3 regions of the Massilia orientalis genome follow, and region 1 is predicted to be linked to each of the others. Evidence: predicted binding sites of a transcription regulator. Region 1 holds the regulator's gene; each other region holds the start of a gene.

Region 1 (6,441 bases):
ACATGAATTCGCCCAGCTTCACGCCGATCTGCGCCGCGTCTTCCGGATTCACTTCGCAGAACATGTTCTGCTGGAGCTCGGCCAGCCATGGGTTCGACCGGGTCTCCTCGCCGCCGCCCTCGTACTCGACGAGGCGGCCCGACGTCATGATCAGCGGGTAGTCCTTCGAGAAGTCGACCGCCTGCACGGATTTATAGAGCGTCGGCAGGCGCCAGAACGCGGCCTTGTCGTCGTAGGTCGGGTACTTCGCCACCAGGTCGCGCCGCGGCGTGACGAGCGGTTCGCGGTGCGTCGGCACGGGGTCCGGGAAGTTCCACACGTTGCAGCGGGCGCGCGCATTGCCGTACGGCGCGCAGCCGTGGGCGATGGCGACGCGGATGATCCCGCCCGACAGGTCCGTCTTCCAGTTCTTGCCCTCGGCCTGCACCTGTTCTTCGGGCGTCAGCTCGGCCCACCAGCCCAGCTTTTTCAGGAACACGTGGTCGAATTCCGGATAGCCGGTGTCGATCTCGCTGTCCTTCGTGAACGAGCCGTCCGCCGCCAGCAAAGGTTCGCCGTTGTGCTCCACGCCCCAGTTGGCGCGGAACGGCAGGCCGCCCTCCGCCACCGGCTTGTGCAGGTCGTACAGGATCGGCGTGCCCGGGTGCTTCATCTCCGGCGTGCCCCAGCACGGCCACGGCAGGCCGTAATAGTCGCCCTTGCATGGACCGGATTCCGCGCGCATCGTCGTCGGATTGAAGTCGCGCTTGTGCTCCATGTGCAGTTTCAATCGCTCGGGCGAGCAACCCGTGTAGCCGATCGTCCAGCAGGAGCGGTTGATCTCGCGGAGGATGTCCTCGATGACCGGTTCGTTGTTGACGACCTTGATGTTCTTGACGAGCTGTTCGCCGAAGCCGAGCTTCTTCGCGAACAGGTACATGATCTCGTGGTCCGTCTTGCATTCGAACAGCGGCTGGATCACGCGCTCGCGCCACTGGATCGACCGGTTCGACGCCGTGACGGAGCCCTGTGTCTCGAACTGCGACGCGGCCGGCAGCAAATAGACGCCGTCGCTCCTGCCGTGCATCGCCGCCGTCATGCTGGGATAAGGATCGATGACGACCATGAAGTCCAGCTTCTGCATCGCCGCCTTCATGTCCGGCAGGCGCGTCTGGCTGTTCGGCGCGTGGCCCCAGTAGAACACGGCGCGGAGGTTCGTCGGCTGGTCGACGTACTGGTTGTCTTCCAGGACCGCGTCGAACCAGCGCGACACCGTGATGCCCGGTTTTTCCATCAGCTCCTTCGAACCGAAGCGCGACTTGACCCAGTCGTAATCGACGCCCCACACGGTGGCGAAGTGCTTCCACGCGCCTTCCGCGATGCCGTAATAGCCGGGCAGCGACTCGCCGTTCGGACCGACGTCCGTCGCGCCCTGCACGTTGTCGTGGCCGCGGTAGATGTTGGCGCCGCCGCCCCGCACGCCGATGTTCCCGAGCGCGAGCTGCAGGATCGACAGCGCGCGCACGTTCGCCGTGCCCACGTGGTGCTGCGTGATGCCCATGCACCAGACGACGGACGACGGCTTGTTCGTCGCCAGCATCTCGGCCGCCATGCGCACCGACGCCTCCGGCACGCCCGTCACGTCGCTGACTTTATCGGGCGTCCACTTCGCGACTTCCTTGCGCACGTCGTCCATGCCGTACGTGCGCGCGGCGATGTACTCCTTGTCTTCCCAGCCGTTGTTGAAGATGTGCCACAGCATGCCCCACACGAACGCGATGTCCGTGCCGGGACGGATGCGCACGTAGTGGTGGGCGAAGCGCGCCGTGCGGGTGAAGCGCGGGTCGACGACGATCATCTTCGCGCCCAGTTCCTTCGCATGCAGGAAGTGCAGCATCGAGATCGGATGCGCCTCGGCCGGGTTCGAGCCGATGAACAGCACGGCCTTGCTGTAGTGGAGATCGTTGAACGAGTTCGTCATCGCGCCATACCCGTAGGTCTGGGCGACGCCCGCCACCGTCGTCGAGTGGCAGATGCGGGCCTGGTGGTCGCAGTTATTGGAACCCCACATCGAGACCCATTTGCGCAGCAGGTAGGACTGCTCGTTGCTGTGCTTCGAGCTGCCGATCACCATCAGCGCATCCGGCCCGGACTGCTCGCGCAGTTTCAGGAGCCGGTCGCCGATCTCGCCCACGGCCTGGTCCCACGTGATGCGCTCGTACTTGCCGTTCACGAGCTTCATCGGATAGCGCAGGCGGTGTTCGCCGAAACCGTGCTCGCGCACCGACGCGCCTTTCGCGCAGTGGGCCCCCATATTGATCGGCGAGTCGAACGCGGCCTCCTGGCGGATCCACACGCCGTTGCTGACGACCGCCTCCACCGAGCAGCCCACCGAGCAGTGGCTGCACACGGTGTGCTTGACCTCCGTGGTCGGCCTGGCGGGCACGGGATCCGCCGCGGTCGCGGGCTGGATCACGTTCAGCGGCAGGTGGCGCGCGAGGGCGCCCGCGCCGGCCGTCACGCCCGCGCCGACGAGGAAGCGGCGCCGTTTCAATCCGCTGTCGCGTGATGTCTTCACCAGGGTCATGGCGATGGTCTCCTTCTACCAGTAAGCCGCAGTGCGGTAGTAACGCCGGATGTGTTCCGTCTCGTGATAGCCCCGCGCCTTCTGCGGTTCCGCCGGCGCCGCGGGTTCGGGCTGCGCTTCCGGCGCACGCGCACGCGCGGCCGCGGCGACGGCCAGCGCACCCAGCGGCGCGGCCTTCAACAGGCTGCGGCGGGTCGGATCGGGTTGCTTGTCATCGTTCATGATGGTCCTCATGCGGCAATCGGGTCGGCGCTATCGAGCACGGCGAACGCCTGCGCTTCGATCGACAGGAAGGCGTCGACGACGCCTGCGACGATCCGGTAGAAATTCGCGTCGGCACTCCCCGCGATGTCGGCCAGGCAGGCCGCGTACCAGGGCCGGACATGCGTTTCGAAAAAGGCTTTTTGCACGGCGAGGCCGCGCGCCGGCATGCCGGGGCCGCCCTGGATCAATACGCGCATCGTCTCGCACAACGTGCCGAGGTGATCCTCGAACTCGCCCACGCCTGGCGCCCGCGCGAGACGCAGGCGCGCGAGGTCGTGGCGCAGGTCGGCCAGCGGCGCATCGTTCAGGTGGCCCGTGATGTAGAAGGAACCGTAAGGATTCAGCGGCGGCGTGCCGGTGCTGATGAACATGGCCGAGAATTCATCCGCCGCGGCGGCCGCATCGACGACGCTGGCGGCCTGGGTCAGCTTCAGCCAGGCGTCCTCGAGCGCGAATTCGCCGGCGGCGCCGATCGGATCCGCGGCGGCCAGCGCCGCGAGCAGCGCGGCGTCGGGCGGGGCCAGCAGCAGGCGTGCGAACAGCGCGTAGAAATCGGCGCGGGCCTGGTCCTCGTCGGCCAGCGGCGGCGCGACAGCACTCTCAACGCCGTCATGCAAATTGGATGAAGCTGAACGCTGTTCGACGGACATGGTTCTCCCGTTGGCAAATATTCATGGGAAGTGTAATCCTTGACAACGCGAAGGCGCGCACGCTTGACGTCCACGCGACACTTCGTTGGCAACGCAACCAACGTCGGGACAAATTCCCTCGTTGCAGTAGGGCTTCACGTCTATAATCGAGACATCACCCGAAGGTACTTGCCATGATTGCCGCTGATACCACATCCGCACCCCTCGTCAACGTCACCGCACTCAAGTCCAGTTGCGCGGCCTGCAGCATGCACCAGCTGTGCCTGCCGATGGGCCTGGAAGACGCGGACATCGACCGCCTGGACCAGATCATCGGCAAGCGCCGCCGCCTGGAGCGCGACGAGCCCCTGTACAAGATGGGCTCCCCGTTCCGCAACCTGTACGCCGTGCGCTTCGGCCACTTCAAGACGTACCAGATCAATGCTTCGGGCGAAGCGCAGATCACGGGCTTCCAGATGGCCGGCGAGCTGCTCGGCATGGACGCCATCAGCGCCGACCGCCACCACTGCGACGCCGTCGCACTGGAAGACAGCGAAGTGTGCGAGATCCCGTTCGGGAACCTGCAGGACCTGTTCGGCCAGGTGCCGACGCTGTTGCGCCACTTCCACCGCATCATGAGCCAGGAGATCACGCGCGAACAGAACGTCATGCTCCTGCTGGGGAACATGCGCGCCGAGCAGCGCTTCGCCGTCTTCCTCATCAACCTCTCGGCCCGCTACGCGGCGCGCGGCTATTCGTCCACGCGCTTCCAGCTGCGCATGTCGCGCGAGGACATCGGCAACTACCTGGGCCTGACGATCGAGAGCATCAGCCGCCTGCTGTCCCGCTTCAAAAAGCTGGGACTCGTGCAGGTCGACAAGCGCGAGGTGGTGCTGCTCGAACCGGCGCGCCTGAAGGCGATGGCGGCCGGGACGGAGCAGTGCAGTCCGATGGCCTGACCTTTCGGTAGTTTCCGCTCTCCCCGTCCGCATCGACAATGCGGGCAAAGGAGATCCCCCATGCATATCAAGTTCATCCCCGCCGCCCTCCTGCTGGCCGCGGGCACCGTCCACGCGCAAGACGGCGCCGTGCAGATCTACGGCCGCCTCAACGTCGCCCTCGAACACGCGGAATCGTCATCCGGCCCCGGCCTCGCGCGCCTCGTGAACAACCGCTCCGTGCTGGGCTTCCGCGGCGGCGAAGACCTGGGCGGCGGCCTGAAAGCCATCTTCCAGATCGAAGGCACGCTGTCGCCCGACACGGGCGCCGGCGCCCTCGCCGCACGCGACACCCGCGTGGGCCTCGCCGGCACGTGGGGCACGCTGTTCGCGGGCCACTGGACGACGGCGTACAACGGCGCCACGTCCGGCCTCGACCCGTTCTATCCGACGACGGCGGGCTACATGAGCATCATGGGCAACGGCGCCGCGGGCGATGCGGACAACGTCAGCGACAAGTCGTCGTTCGACCGGCGCCAGTCCAATTCGATACATTACTGGAGCCCATCCTGGCATGGCCTGTCGCTGCGGGTGACGCACGGCCTGAACGAGGAAAAGCCGGCAAGCGGCGCGAAGCCGTCGCTGACGTCGGCCGCCGCGATCTACGAACGGGGCCCGTGGTATGCGGTGCTGGCGGGCGAACGCCACCACGCGTACCAGGGGCCGGGCCTTGACGACACGGGCGCGAAAGCCGCCCTCGCCTACCAGTTCCCGCAGACGCGCATCGCGGTCGTGGCCGAACGGCTGAAGTACGGGACGGGCGCCGGCGCGCTGGCGCGCAACGCCGTGTACCTGTCGGTGTCGCATCAGATGGGACCGCACGGCATCCGCATCGGCATCGCGCGCGCCGGTGACGCGAGCGGCCCGGCCGGCACGCGCATCGGCTTCGTGCGCGCCGGCGCGGGCACGGGCGCCACGCATGCGACGCTCGGCTACGACTACACGCTCAGCAAGCGCAGCAGCCTGTACGCGTACACGACGCGCCTGGACAACCGCGCGAACGGCGTCTACGACTTCGCGATCAACGGCCTGGGTGCCACGCCGGGCGCGACGCTCAAGGCGTACGTGTTCGGCATGCGCCACAACTTCTGATCAAGCGTGCTTTTGCGCCGCGATCCAGCGCTCGACGATCTCGCCCAGCACGTTTAGCGGCACGGAGCCGTTGCGCAGCACGACGTCGTGGAACGCGGGTAGCGAAAACTTCGCGCCCAGTTCCTGCTTCGCGTGCTCGCGCAGGTCGACGATGCGCAGCATGCCGATCATGTACGCGCACGCCTGGCCCGGCCACGCGACGTAGCGCTCCACTTCCTGCGCGCCGATGCCGTAGGCGATGGCCTGCTCGCGCGTCCAGCCCTTCGTGTGCAGGCCCGTGTCGACGACGAGCCGGCGCGCGCGGAACAGTTCCGAGCCGAGGGCGCCCAGCAGGCCCGCGACGTCGCCCTCGTACCAGCCCTGCTCCACCGCGAGCCGCTCCGCATACAGCGCCCAGCCTTCGCTGTGCGCGCTGCCGCCGCCGAAGATGCGCTGGGCGCGGAACTTGGGCAGGTCCGTGCGCTCCTGCTGGATCGCGAGCTGGAAGTGGTGGCCCGGGACGGCCTCGTGGTAGGACAGGCTGCGCATGCGGATCACGTCGAACGTGGGCCCGCGCATCGGCACCCAGAAGATGCCGGGGCGGCTGCCGTCCGGCGCGGGCAGCGAATAATGCGCCGCGGCCGACGGCTCCGTCAACGGCGGCTCGCGGCGCACGTCGACCGGCGCGCGCGGCTTCAGGTTGAACAGCGCGTCGCTGCGTTTCGATGCGTCCTGGACGATGCTTGCATAGCGCTGCAGCAGTTCGGGGCGTGGATCAGGGTTACCCGACCCCGCGGTCTTGGGCTGGAACGTCGCATCCAGCTGCTTCATGCGCTCTTCGATGCCGCCTTCCGCGTAGCCGAGGGCGCGCAGGTGCTTGTCCATCTCGGCCTCGATGCGCGCCACTTCGCGC
Region 2 (6,441 bases), on a different contig from region 1:
GTCATCTTGCCGCGCGGCTGGTACGTGGCCTTGATCTTGCCGGCCACGCCGCTCGTCTTGCCGGTGCCGAACGACGGCTGGTCGCGCCGCGTGTAGCCGACCAGTGCATCGAACGTCGTGGAACCCGTCGCGATCCACAGCACGCGCGCCTTCAGTTCGTCCTGCGTGAAGTTGTCGTTGAGAAGATTCGGACCGACGGGGCGCGGATAGGGATACTTGCCCTTGACCCGCCGCGCCACGAGGCCGACCGTGCTGCCGCTGCTGGGCAGGTAATCGAGTTCGACCTCGCTCGCATCTTCCGTGCGGTTGTTGTAGCGCTGGGCGAACAGCTCGTAGTCGTACTTGTCGCGCTGGAAGCCCGTGCGCACGCGCCAGGACGAGTGAAAGCGCCACGCGCCTTCCGCGAAGTGGCTGCGGCTGCGGCGCAGGTTGCGCTCGTTGCTCTGGAAATCGGTGTAGGGCGCCAGCACCTGTTGATAGGTGGTGCCGACCTTGCCTTCGAGGCGGTTGCCGAGTTGCCAGAACCAGGTTGCCTGCAAGTCCTTGCCATCGTAATTCAGCTGTTTGAAGTGGTCGAAGTCGTATTTCGACAGCTTGGCCACGATGGAAATCCGCTGGCGGCTATAGGTCTTATCGAAGATCAATCCGCCCTCCCGCATCCACCAGGAATCGGCCCGGGTGCCGTCGAACCCGGGCTGCCCCTCCGGCACACGCAGCAGGTTGTCGTCGTGGCCGTAGCCGACGCCGGCATACAGGTGGAGCGCATCGCTGGGACCGGCGCCGGCCGGCAACGTGAACAGGGTGCAGAGCAACAGGGCAAGGGGACGCACGCGGAAATTCAGCATGATGGTTAGTCTTTTTCTTGAAGTTAATGGCGGACGGCTTACCAGTAAGACCAGCTGCCGGTCCGAACCACCCACACGCCCAGCAGGCCGTTGGTGACGGCGTGCGCCAGGATCGGCGACCACAGGTTGCGGTGACGCATGTACAGCAGGCTGTAGGCCGCGCCCGCGACGATCCCCGCAAGCCAGAGGTTATGTTCGACACCGAACAGCACGACAGTGATGACGAAGCTTTTGATGGAGAGTTGAGAGGGCTCAACCGACGCGAAGTCTGGCGCATCCACCCACCGCATTAGGAAAGAGCGCCAGAACAACTCTTCCATGACGGGCACGACGAGCGCGGCGCCGGCGATGCGGATCGCCACGAGCAGCCAGTCGATGCGGCCGTCGACGCGCGGATCGAAGCCGGACGGGGAACCGAACACCATCCAGCCGGCGTCCAGGCTGATCCACAGGACGAGCACGAGCACGCCCGTCGCCAGCGCGGTCAGAGCGTGCAACGGTGCGAGATAGAAGGGGGTAAATTCGCGGGAAAGTTCTTTGTACTGGCGCCAGAACAGCGCCAGCAACAGGGCCACGAGGGCGATCTTGGCGGGATACAGCCAGCGCAGGGTGTCCGGCGCGACACCCAGGCGTTGCAGCACGTCGCCGATGACGATGAAGGCCAGGTAGGCGGCGAAGGGCAGGATGCGGAGCCAGGCCGCGCGGTTGAACATGGGAGCGTCGGTGCGGATGGCTGCCGTGGCGGGCACGGCGCAGCGGTCGTCATGCTCAGTCATGTCTCTCCGTCAGCGGGCGCCTGGCCCGCGCTCAGCGATGCGCTAACGCATGGGCTAGTCTCCCCGCGCGCGCGCTTCGAGGCCTTCCCAACGCTCCAGGGCGTCGAGCAGAAGCTCCTCGATTTCCGCGTAACGCGCATTGATCCGGCGCGCGTCAGCGGGATTGGTCTTGTAGAAGTCGGGCGCATTCAGCTGTGCCGCGATGGCCGACTGCTCGTCTTCAAGGCTGGCGATAAGCTGCGGCAACTCCTCCAGCTCTCGCTGTTCCTTGTAGCTCAACTTTACCTTCTTGCCCGACGCGTTCTGTGCGTTGGATGACATATCCTGCGCTTTCGCCGGCGCGGCCTTTTGTGCCGCCGCGGGCGCCGGCGCCGCCTTCACGCGCTCCCAGTCGCTGTAGCCGCCGACGAATTCGCGCCACGTCCCCTGCCCTTCGGAAACGATGACCTGCGTGACGACGTTGTCGAGGAATGTGCGGTCATGGCTGACGAGGAACACCGTGCCCGAGTAATCCGTCAACAGTTCTTCGAGCAGTTCGAGCGTCTCGATGTCGAGGTCGTTGGTGGGTTCGTCGAGCACGAGGCAGTTGGCCGGCTTGGCGAACAGGCGCGCCAGCAGCAGGCGGTTGCGCTCGCCGCCGGACAGCGATTTCACGGGCGAACGCGCGCGCTCGGGCGCGAACAGGAAGTCGCCCAGGTAGCTCATCACGTGCTTGCGCTGGCCGTTGATCTCGACCCAGTCGCTGCCCGGCGCGATCGTGTCGGCCAGCGTCGCTTCCTCGTTCAGTTGCGCGCGCATCTGGTCGAAGTACGCGACGTTCAAGCGCGTGCCCAGCTTGACGTTGCCGCTGTCCACCGTCTCTTCGCCGAGAATGATCTTCAACAGCGTCGTCTTGCCCGCGCCGTTCGGGCCGATCAGGCCGACCTTGTCGCCACGCATGATCGTGCCGGTAAAGTCTTTCACGATCACCTTGGCGCCATACGACTTCGAGATGTTTTCCAGTTCCGCGACGATCTTGCCGGAGCGCTCGCCGGTCGCCACGTCGATGCGCACCTGGCCCTGCTGGTCGCGGCGCGAAGCACGCTGCAGGCGCAGGTCTTCCAGGCGGCGCACGCGGCCTTCGTTGCGGGTGCGGCGCGCTTCCACGCCCTTGCGGATCCACACTTCTTCCTGTGCAAGCACCTTGTCGAACTTGGCGTTCTCGACCTCTTCGATCGCGAGCAGTTCCTTCTTGCGTTCCTGGTACTTGCTGAAATTGCCGGGGAACGAGAGCAGGCGGCCGCGGTCCAGTTCGACGATGCGCGTGGCGACGTTGTCGAGGAAGCGGCGGTCGTGGGTGATGAACAGCACGGAGCCGCGGAATTCGCGCAGCAGGCCTTCCAGCCACTGGATCGACGTGAAGTCCAGGTGGTTCGTCGGTTCGTCCAGCAGCAGCACGTCGGGACCGGACACGAGCGCGACAGCCAGCGCCACGCGCTTCTGCATACCGCCCGACAAGGTGCCCATGGTCGCATCGCCCGCGAGGCCCAGGCGGCCCAGCGTCGTCTCGACGCGGTTGCCGAGGTTCCACGCATCCGTCGCATCGAGCTTGGCCTGCAGATCGTGCATGCGCTCCATGATCGCGTCGTCATTGCCCTGGCCGAATTGCCCCGTCAGCGATTCGTACTCGGCCAGCATCGCCTGCTGGTCGCCCATGCCGGTGGCGACGGCATCGAACACGGTCATCTCCGGATCGAATACGGGCTCCTGCTCGACGTACGCGATCTTGACGCTCTGCTGCATGACGAGCAGGCCGTCGTCCAGCTTCGAGCGGCCGGAGATGATTTTCAGCAGCGAGGATTTGCCGGTGCCGTTGCGCCCGATGAGGCCGACGCGTTCGCCGGCTTCCAGCGAGAAATCGGCATGGTCGAGCAGCGCGACGTGGCCGAAGGCCAGTTGCGCGGAAGAGAGGGAAATGACAGCCATGGTGTGAGCGGCCGCGACGCGGATCGTGCGCGGGTATCAGTAAGAGTGTGAGAAAGCAGGCATTGTACCGAAGGGGGACGGCCTGATGCGGCTGGGGGAAGGTGAAACTGGTGTCGCCAGCAGGAATCGAACCTGCATCTAAGTCTTAGGAGGACCTTGTACTATCCATTGTACTATGGCGACACTCTGCGTACTGCAGCCAGCTATTCTACAGCAGCCACGCCCCGCCCACAACGTTCGCCCCCTCTCCCGGCATCCGCGCATTTGGCAGATTCCCAATTCGGCGTTATTTAAAGCAATAAAAATACCCCGAGAAAAACCGCTTTTATTCAAATCCATTCGCCCGAAAGAATTGTAACGTTTGACCGTGCATGCTGGACGCATTTGCAAACTGCATGTTATATTTTTTCCCCGTCGTTTTAACAATCGACGCTCCTGAAAATGCATCGAAACGGTGCATTGCACCGTTTTGGTTCAATCCAAATCAAACGTTCATACATCCGGTTCATCGGCCATAGACCGATGTAAATCGCGATGTAAATCGTTATATCGCCATGCGCAAAACGAATCAGCGCATTCTGACTGACAACCATCGTTCTTCCGTGAGATTCCCATGCATACGAATACCCTCAAGTACGATTTGCCGGCCGGCATAGTAGTGTTTCTTGTCGCCTTGCCCCTGTGTCTCGGTATTGCCCTCGCCTCCGGCGCCCCTTTGTTTGCAGGGATTATTTCCGGCATTATCGGCGGCATCGTCGTGGGTGCCATCAGCGGTTCCCATACGAGCGTCAGCGGCCCCGCGGCCGGGCTGGCGGCCGTCGTCCTCGCCTCGATCACGAAACTCGGCGCTTTCGAAATCCTGCTCGCGGCAATATTGCTTGCCGGCGTAATGCAATTGGCCATGGGTGTCGCCCGTGCCGGCTTTATCGCCAACTACATTCCCTCGAACGTAATCAAGGGATTACTCGCGGCGATCGGCATTCTGCTGATACTCAAACAGATTCCCCATGCGATCGGTTATGACGTCAATCCGGCCGATGAAACGTCGTTCATCCATGCCAATGGCGAAAACACGTTTTCCGCGATTGCGCATGCATTCAGCGCGATCACGCCCGGCGCCATGATCATTGCGCTCCTGTCGATGCTGATCCTGGTGTATTGGGACAGGACGCCATTAAAGAACATTAAATTGCTGCCGGCGCCATTGTTCGTCGTGGCACTGGGTGTTGCACTGAATGTGACATTCGATCGTTTCTTTCCCGCACTGAGTATCGATCCGGAACATCTCGTCGATATTCCGCCCCTCGATATCGGTAACCTGGGTGCCTACCTGAATTTCCCGGATCTCGCCCATTTCACGAACCACGACGTCTGGATCGTCGGCTTCACGATCGCCATCGTCGCGTCGCTGGAAACGCTGCTGAACGTGGAAGCGGTCGACAAGCTCGATCCGCACAAGCGCGAAACGCCCACGAACCGCGAACTCGTCGCACAAGGCGTCGGCAACATCTGCGCCGGCCTGCTGGGCGGCCTGCCCGTCACGTCCGTCATCGTGCGCAGTTCCGTCAACATCCAGAACGACAACCGGACCAAGGCCTCGACCATCCTCCACGGCGTGCTGCTGCTGGCCAGCGTGCTCGTGCTGGCGCCCATGCTGAACCTGATTCCGCTGGCCGCGCTGGCCGCGATCCTCATCGTGACGGGCTACAAGCTGGCCAAGGTCTCGCTGTTCCGCGACATGTACAAGAAGGGCTGGTCGCAATTCGTGCCGTTCGCCGTCACCGTGGCCGCCATCGTGCTGACAGACCTGCTGACCGGCGTGCTGATCGGCCTGGCCGCCAGCCTGTTCTACCTGATGCGCAGCCACTTCAAGAATCCGTTCTCGATGGAGCAGTACCGCCTGCACATCGGCGAGGTCGTCAAGATGGAATTGCCGAACCAGGTGTCGTTCCTGAACAAGGCCACGATCAAGAGCGCGCTGTGGGAAATCCCGGAGAACGCGAACGTGCTGATCGACGCGGCCAACTCGGACTACATCGACCACGACGTGCTGGAAGTCATCAACGACTACCGCGTCGTGGCGGCGGAACGCAACGTCAAGCTGAACGTCGTGGGCCTGCGCGACGAGTACAGCCTGCACGATCCGATCCAGTTCGTCCCCGCCCTCGACAAGGACACGCAGACCAGGCTGGCTCCGGAAGACGTGCTGCAGCTGCTGCGTGACGGCAACGAGCGCTTCCGTGCGGGCCGCACGACGAAGAAATACTATCTGCACCAGGTCGAGGCGACGGCGGGCGGGCAGCACCCGATGGCCGTCGTCGTCAACTGCATCGACTCGCGCACGTCGCCGGAAATCATCTTCGACGCCGGCCTGGGCGACCTGCTGACGGTCCGCATCGCGGGCAACGTGATCAGCCGCGAGATCATCGGCAGCCTGGAGATCGCCCATAAACTGGGCGCGAAGCTGATCGTCGTGAAGGGCCACTCGAGCTGCGGCGCGATCGGCCTCGCGCTGCAGAACGAAGGCGCGCACAGCATGGGGGCGATCACGGGCAAGATCCGCAAGGCGGTCGACCAGTGCAAGTGCGGCGCCCACCATCCGCCCGAGGGCAAGGCAATGCTCGAGGCGGTCACGCGGCGCAATATCGAGAACTCGCTGGACGAGATCATCGCCGGCAGCGCCTTCCTGCGCGAGCGCATCGCGCGCGGCGAGATGGGACTCGTGGGCGCATACCACGACATCGCCACGCGCACCGTGCAGTTCGGGGAACCGGTCACGCTGGACGACGGCCGGAACGACCTGGCCGCCTGATCCCGCCCATTGAAAAGCCCGGGCCGCTCAGGCGGCTTCGGCC
Region 3 (6,441 bases), on a different contig from region 1:
ATTCGGACACGAGGGCCTGCACCATCAGGTCGTAGTTCTTGCGGTTGGGCGGGTCACCCAGGGTGCCTTCGATCTGGCCTTCCAGCTCGCGCGACTGGAAGGCGAACTCCGGATGTACTTTTTTCATGATTGACTCGTATTCTGTTGGAACGTATTCAGGCAGGGAGGTTCACACCGCTCAGTGCAAAAACCGAGCGCCACAATTCGAACGCCTCGGCTTCCGCGTCGAGCACGATGCGGTGGTTCACGCTCTGGTCGTATTCCGCGCGCTTGACGGGGTCGGACAGGACTTCGTACGCCTTCGTGACGGCCTTGAAGCGCGCTTCCGCGCCCGGCGCCTGGTTGCGGTCCGGGTGGTAGCGCATGGCGAGCGAACGGTAGACCTTCTTGATGTCGTCGTCGCTGGCATTCGGCGCGACGCCGAGGATCGCGTATAAATTTTCCACTTGGAACTCTCCGGCTATGGCCGAAAAAACATTAAACCGAGATTATCCTATAGAAAGCGCCAACAAGACAGGCGCAGTATGCGGACTGCCCCGCGCGTGGACCGTGCGCTTGACCACATAGCGGCCCGCATGGCGTCTTCTACGGTAAAATGCCGGGAATCATACCCATCTCCAATAGGTTTCATGAGTAACGACAAGAACGCTGCGGCGGCCACCCCGTCGCCGAATTTTGTCCGCGCGATCGTCGAATCCGACCTCGCCGCGGGCACCCACACGCGTGCCGGCATGCCGTCCGTGATCACACGCTTCCCGCCGGAGCCGAACGGCTACCTGCACGTGGGCCACGCCAAATCCATCTGCCTGAACTTCGGACTGGCACGCGACTACCAGGGCCGCTGCCACCTCCGTTTCGACGATACGAACCCGGAAAAGGAAGACCAGGAATACGTCGACACGATCATGGACAGCGTCAAGTGGCTGGGCTTCACGTGGGAGCAAGGCGGGCAGGAATATCTGCACTACGCCAGCGACTACTTCGACCAGCTGTACGCGATGGCCGAATACCTGATCCAGAACGGCAAGGCTTACGTCGACAGCCAGAGCGCCGAAGACATGTCGCGCAACCGCGGCAACTTCGGCACGCCGGGCACGAACTCGCCGTTCCGCGACCGTCCGGTCGAGGAATCGCTGCAGATCTTCCGCGACATGAAGGCCGGCAAGTACAAGGACGGCGAACACGTGCTGCGCGCCAGGATGAGCGAGGACGCGATGGCGTCGCCCATCATGACGAACCGCGACCCGGCCCTGTACCGCATCCGCCATGCGCATCACCACCGCACGGGCGACAAATGGTGCATCTACCCGATGTACGACTTCACGCATCCGATCTCGGACGCGCTGGAAAATATCACGCATTCGCTGTGCACGCTGGAATTCCAGGACCACCGCCCGTTCTACGACTGGCTCGTCGAGACGCTGGCGGCCGGCGGCTTCTTCGATCGTCCGGTGCCGCGCCAGTACGAGTTCGCGCGCCTGAACCTGACCTATGTCGTCACGTCGAAGCGCAAGCTGCGCCAGCTCGTGACCGAAGGTGTCGTGAACGGCTGGGACGATCCGCGCATGCCCACGATCGTGGGCCTGCGCCGCCGCGGCTACACGCCGGAATCGATCCAGCTGTTCTGCGAGCGCATCGGCGTCTCCAAGGCCGACGGCTGGATCGACATGAGCACGCTGGAAGGCGCCCTGCGCGACGACCTCGACCCGAAGGCGCCGCGCGCCGTGGCCGTGCTGCGTCCGCTCAAGCTCATCGTCGACAACTTCCCGGAAGGCGAAACGGTCGAGTGCAGCGCGCCCGTCCACCCGCACCATCCGGAATGGGGCACCCGTTCGTTCCCGTTCTCGCGCGAGCTGTGGATCGAGCAGGAAGACTTCATGGAAGTGCCGTCCAAGGGCTACCACCGCTTCTACCCGCCGATCGACGACAAGCCGGGCTCGCGCGTGCGCCTGAAATATGGCTTCGTGACCGAATGCACCGGGTTCGACAAGGACGAGAACGGCAACGTCGTCGCCGTGCACGTGAACTATTTCCCGGACTCGAAATCGGGCACGCCGGGCGCGGACAACTACAAGGTCAAGGGCAATATCACGTGGGTCAGCGCGCAGCACGCGCTGGAAGCGGAAGTGCGCCTGTACGACCGCCTGTTCCTCGATCCGCAACCGGACGGCGGCGGCAAGGACTTCATGAGCGTGCTCAATCCGAACGCGCTGGAAACCGTCACCGCGTACCTGGAGCCGGGCCTGGCCAGGGCCGAGGCCGACCAGCGCTTCCAGTTCGAGCGCCACGGCTATTTCGTCGCCGACCGCGTGGATTCCGTCCCGGGCAAACCCGTGTTCAACCGCGTGACGACGCTCAAGGACAGCTGGGGCAAGTAACTCTCATTTGATCTGGCGCAAAAGCCCGGTTCGGCGACGAATCGGGCTTTTTCTTTGCTTCATTGGGAGCCCAGCGCCGTGCTGGATCGGCAACTCCCCGATCTGCTAGGTTCATCATGCACCCGAGACGCGTAAGTTGAATTAAGTCAACAATTCCTTGCCGTCGCGGTGCCTCATGTCGATCACGCTGAGAGACGCATTCTCCGTTACGCGGTTCTCGTTCTGGACCGGTGTCATGCTGTCGACGCTGGTCGGCAGCGTGCTGTACGTGGTCACGACGCGCTCCATCGAGAGCGACGTGCAGGAACGCTTCTCCCGCCAGGCGAAATACGCGCAGGCCGTCATCAACATGCGCATCAAGTCGTACACGGACCTGCTGCGCGGCGCGGCCAGCCTGCTGCAGAGCGGCGATACGATCAGCCACCGCCAGTTCCACGACTACGTGCAGGGGCTGCACCTGGCCAGGAATTACCCGGCCGTCGACACCCTGAACTTCGCCACCTGGGTGCGCGAAGACGAGCGTTCGCATTTCGAGGCGGAATTCGCGCGTGAACTGCAGGCCTTCCTCGGCCCGGGCGCGCGTCCGGTCGTCACGCCCTCCGGCCGCCGTCCCGCCTACCTCGTCGTCACCTACATCGAGCCGGACGCCACGAACACGCGGCTGTATGGCCTCGACCTGATGAGCAATCCGTATTTCCGCACGCAGCTCGCGCAGTCGCGCGACGACGGCAGGTTGCGCGCGTCCGGCCGGCCGATCGCGGCCCTGTCGGTGCCCAACGACACCCACCTCGGCATGCGCCTGCCGGTGTACCGGCACGGACCGCTGCTGACCGGCGCGGAACAACGGCGCGCGGCCTATCTCGGCTCGCTCGGGATCGCGTTCAGCCTGCCCAAGCTGCTGCACGGGGTGATGGACGAGATGCCGATTCCGGGCGTGCGCATGACGCTGTTCGACGTCGGCCCGCGCGAGGTGATCGGGCACGATACGACAACCTGGCCCAAGGTGCTGTTCGACAGCCATGGCACGGCCGCCAACCCCACGCCGCCGCTCGACGGCGGCGATGAGGTGTTCACGGCCACGCTGCCGCTCGATTTCAACGGGCGTCCGTGGCAAACCACGTACAGCGTGCCGAAAGCCCGCCTGCGCACGCAATTCGACGTCTATTATCCGAAGCTCATGATGGCGTTCGGCTTCATCGGCTCCGTCCTGCTGTACGCGCTGCTGCACATCCTGACCTCGTCGCGCCGCGCCGCCCTCGAACTGGCGCAGGAGATGACGAGCGAGCTGCGCGAAAACCAGACCAGGCTGCAGTTGTCGCACCAGAAGCTCAGGCGCCTGGCCGACCATGCGTACCAGATCAAGGAACTGGAGCGCAAGCGCATCGCACGCGAGATCCATGACGACCTTGGCCAGAGCCTGCTCGCCCTGCGCATCGAAGCCGAACTGCTGGCGGGACGCACGCAGGGCACGCACAACCACCTGAACACGCGCGCCCGTTCCACGCTGCAGCAGATCGACACAACGATCAGGAGCGTGCGCCAGATCATCAACGACCTGCGTCCGACCGTGCTCGACCTGGGCCTGTCCGCGGCCGTCGAATGGCAGGTGGACCAGTTCCAGAAGCGCACAGGCATCCAGTGCGAGATCCGCGACGGCCACGGCGAGACCGCCCTGCCCGACCATTGCGCCACGGCCTTCTTCCGCATCCTGCAGGAATCGCTCACGAACATCGTCCGCCATGCCAACGCGACCCATGTGAAGGTGGAGCTGCGCCTGAACGGCGGCTGGCTGTCGCTGACGATACGCGACAACGGCTGCGGCCTGCCGCCCGGCGGGCGCAGCAAGTACGAGTCGTTCGGCCTGGTGGGCATCGAGGAGCGCATCGCGATCCTCGGCGGCACCTGCGCCGTCTTCAGCGAGCCGGGCGGCGGCACGACCGTGATCGTGTCGGCGCCCGTCATCGGCGGGCCCGAACCCGCTGTTCCCCTGCAGCAGGAACACGGCCCGGGTTCGGCCGTCGTCTAAACCCTTCCTTCGCAACGACCAGCGCCGCCCGGCCGGGCGACGCATCGTCACGCCTATTCCCCACGGATATCGCAACTTCATAAAAAGAAATTGTATATCTGTTTCAACAACAAATGTTGTTTGTTTGACAAATATCAATATCTCATCAGATTGCGTAAATTACATTGATTACGTGTAAGGCGCGCCAACGAATCGACCCACTCGTTGGCAGATGTCATCACGAACCTTGAGGAATTACTGTCCAGCGCTGGCCCGACAAGCCGACACAACCACAACTAGGGAAGCAGTCACAACGCAATCTTCAACAACCAATGGGGATGACCAACATGAACGCCAACGACCTGTTTAACGCCGTAATGCAACTCGACCTGGAACCGATCAAGACGAAGTTGATGCACGTGGAGTCTGGCGAAGGCTGGAGCCTGGACAAGGCCAATGCCGTGGAAAAGGAATACCGGCGCTTCCTGTGCCTGATGAAGATGTACCCCGACGAGTCCATCGCGCCCCTGGTCGACGTGGACACGTTCTGGCACTACCACATCCTCGACACGATGAAGTACGCGGCCGACTGCGAGCAGGCGTTCGGCTACTTCGTCCACCATTACCCGTACGTCGGCATGCGCGGCGGCGACGACGAGCAGTTCCGCATCGACAGCGGCGAGCGCATGCAGAGCCTGTACGAAGCGACGTTCGGCGAAGCCTATCCGGTGGCGGACGCGACGCCGGTGGAAGCGTCCGGCACAGCCTATTGCGCCGGTCCGTGGGACAAGCAGGGCGCGCAGGCCGCCGCCCGCGGCGAAACCGCCTACTGCGCCGGCCCGTGGGACAAGACCCGTGCCCGCGCCGCCGCCGGCGCCGGTACGGCCTACTGCGCCGGCCCATGGGACAAGCACGCCAACACGGCGTACTGCGCGGGTCCGTGGGACAAGCCGCATGCCCACGGCGCCGCCCAGACCACGACCGCCTACTGCGCGGGCCCGTGGAAACAGGAGGGCGCACGGACCGGGACCAGTGCCGCCACCGCGTACTGCGCCGGGCCCTGGAAACCTGCCACTGCGACGTCGCCGCTGAACGTGTGAAGTACGGCCGGGGAGCGTGTTCCTCGTACGCACTCCCCGCGCATACACATTGCCCGCTCCGGAACAGGCGCGGGCCTTTTTCTTTTGAGATAATTCTGCCAGTGAGCAACTCTTCGAATGACTAGGTGTCGCGCCGCATCCGAGACGAGTAAGTTGCAAATTACAAACTTTGTGTCGCCGAACGCGATTCGGCTGCACGCCTCTGGGAAGATTATGCAGGCCGTTCTGAGGGACGCATTTTCCGTTAACCGGTTCTCGTTCTGGACCGGCGCACTGGTGTCGACGCTCGTCGGCAGCGCCCTGTATGTGATGACCCAGCGGTCGATCGAAACAAATGCCCAGGAACGGTTCATCAACCATGCCAAATATGCGCAAAGCGTCATCAACGTGCGCATCAAGTCATATACCGACCTGCTGCGCGCGACCGGAAGCCTGATCCATAGCACCGACATCCTGAGCCACCGCAAAATTCACGAATACGTGCTCGGGCTGGACCTCGCCAACAACTTCCCCGCGGTCGATTCGATCAATTTTGCGCTGTATGTCACGGACGACAGGCGCCAGCCCTTCCTCAGCGACCTGCGCGAGGAAATGGGACGACACATCCATGCCGCGGCGCCACTGGACATCGTGCCGCCGGGGCAGCGCGACGCCTATCTGATCATCAGTTATATCGAGCCTGACCAGTCGGGCCCGGGTCATTACGGCATCGACCTGATGGCCAACCGTTATTTCAGCAAGCAATTGGCCGAGTCGCGCGACAACGGCACGGTCTACGCCTCTGGCACGCCCATTCTTGCCTTGTCCGGCCCCAACGATACCCATCTGGGCATGCGCATGCCGATCTATTATTTCGGCACCATGCCGGACACCGTGGCGGCACGCCGCGCCGCCTATGTCGGGTCATTGGGCATTGCGTTCAGCGTGCCGAAACTCCTGTACGGTGTCATGGACGAGA

What was found. The regulator FNR, encoded in region 1, switches genes on or off when oxygen is low (the NO sensors DNR and NnrR bind a similar motif). The targets are predictions, from matches to a motif close to TTGATNNNNATCAA.
Region 2: the regulator FNR is predicted to act here: its motif matches at 3,911-3,924, upstream of QPK29_RS29295 (bifunctional SulP family inorganic anion transporter/carbonic anhydrase).
Region 3: the regulator FNR is predicted to act here: its motif matches at 4,529-4,542, upstream of QPK29_RS25970 (glycine-rich domain-containing protein).

Annotation. Positions count from the first base shown of each region.
Region 1 covers NZ_JASNRB020000006.1:170,514-176,954, reverse strand. The annotation lists gene QPK29_RS11310 (formate dehydrogenase subunit alpha) at 1-2,566, opposite strand, end outside; gene QPK29_RS11305 (twin-arginine translocation signal domain-containing protein) at 2,582-2,788, opposite strand; gene QPK29_RS11300 (TorD/DmsD family molecular chaperone) at 2,797-3,447, opposite strand; gene fnr (fumarate/nitrate reduction transcriptional regulator Fnr) at 3,654-4,418, shown strand; gene QPK29_RS11290 (porin) at 4,479-5,549, shown strand; gene QPK29_RS11285 (DUF885 domain-containing protein) at 5,550-6,441, opposite strand, start outside.
Region 2 covers NZ_JASNRB020000028.1:14,157-20,597, reverse strand. The annotation lists gene epsL (XrtB/PEP-CTERM-associated polysaccharide biosynthesis outer membrane protein EpsL) at 1-845, opposite strand, end outside; gene QPK29_RS29310 (CAAX prenyl protease-related protein) at 884-1,621, opposite strand; gene QPK29_RS29305 (ATP-binding cassette domain-containing protein) at 1,676-3,586, opposite strand; tRNA gene QPK29_RS29300 (tRNA-Arg) at 3,695-3,769, opposite strand; gene QPK29_RS29295 (bifunctional SulP family inorganic anion transporter/carbonic anhydrase) at 4,200-6,398, shown strand; gene QPK29_RS29290 (hybrid sensor histidine kinase/response regulator) at 6,426-6,441, opposite strand, start outside.
Region 3 covers NZ_JASNRB020000020.1:1,516-7,956, reverse strand. The annotation lists gene QPK29_RS25990 (hypothetical protein) at 1-127, opposite strand, end outside; gene QPK29_RS25985 (DnaJ domain-containing protein) at 156-446, opposite strand; gene QPK29_RS25980 (glutamine--tRNA ligase/YqeY domain fusion protein) at 630-2,378, shown strand; gene QPK29_RS25975 (sensor histidine kinase) at 2,554-4,404, shown strand; gene QPK29_RS25970 (glycine-rich domain-containing protein) at 4,722-5,483, shown strand; gene QPK29_RS25965 (sensor histidine kinase) at 5,697-6,441, shown strand, end outside.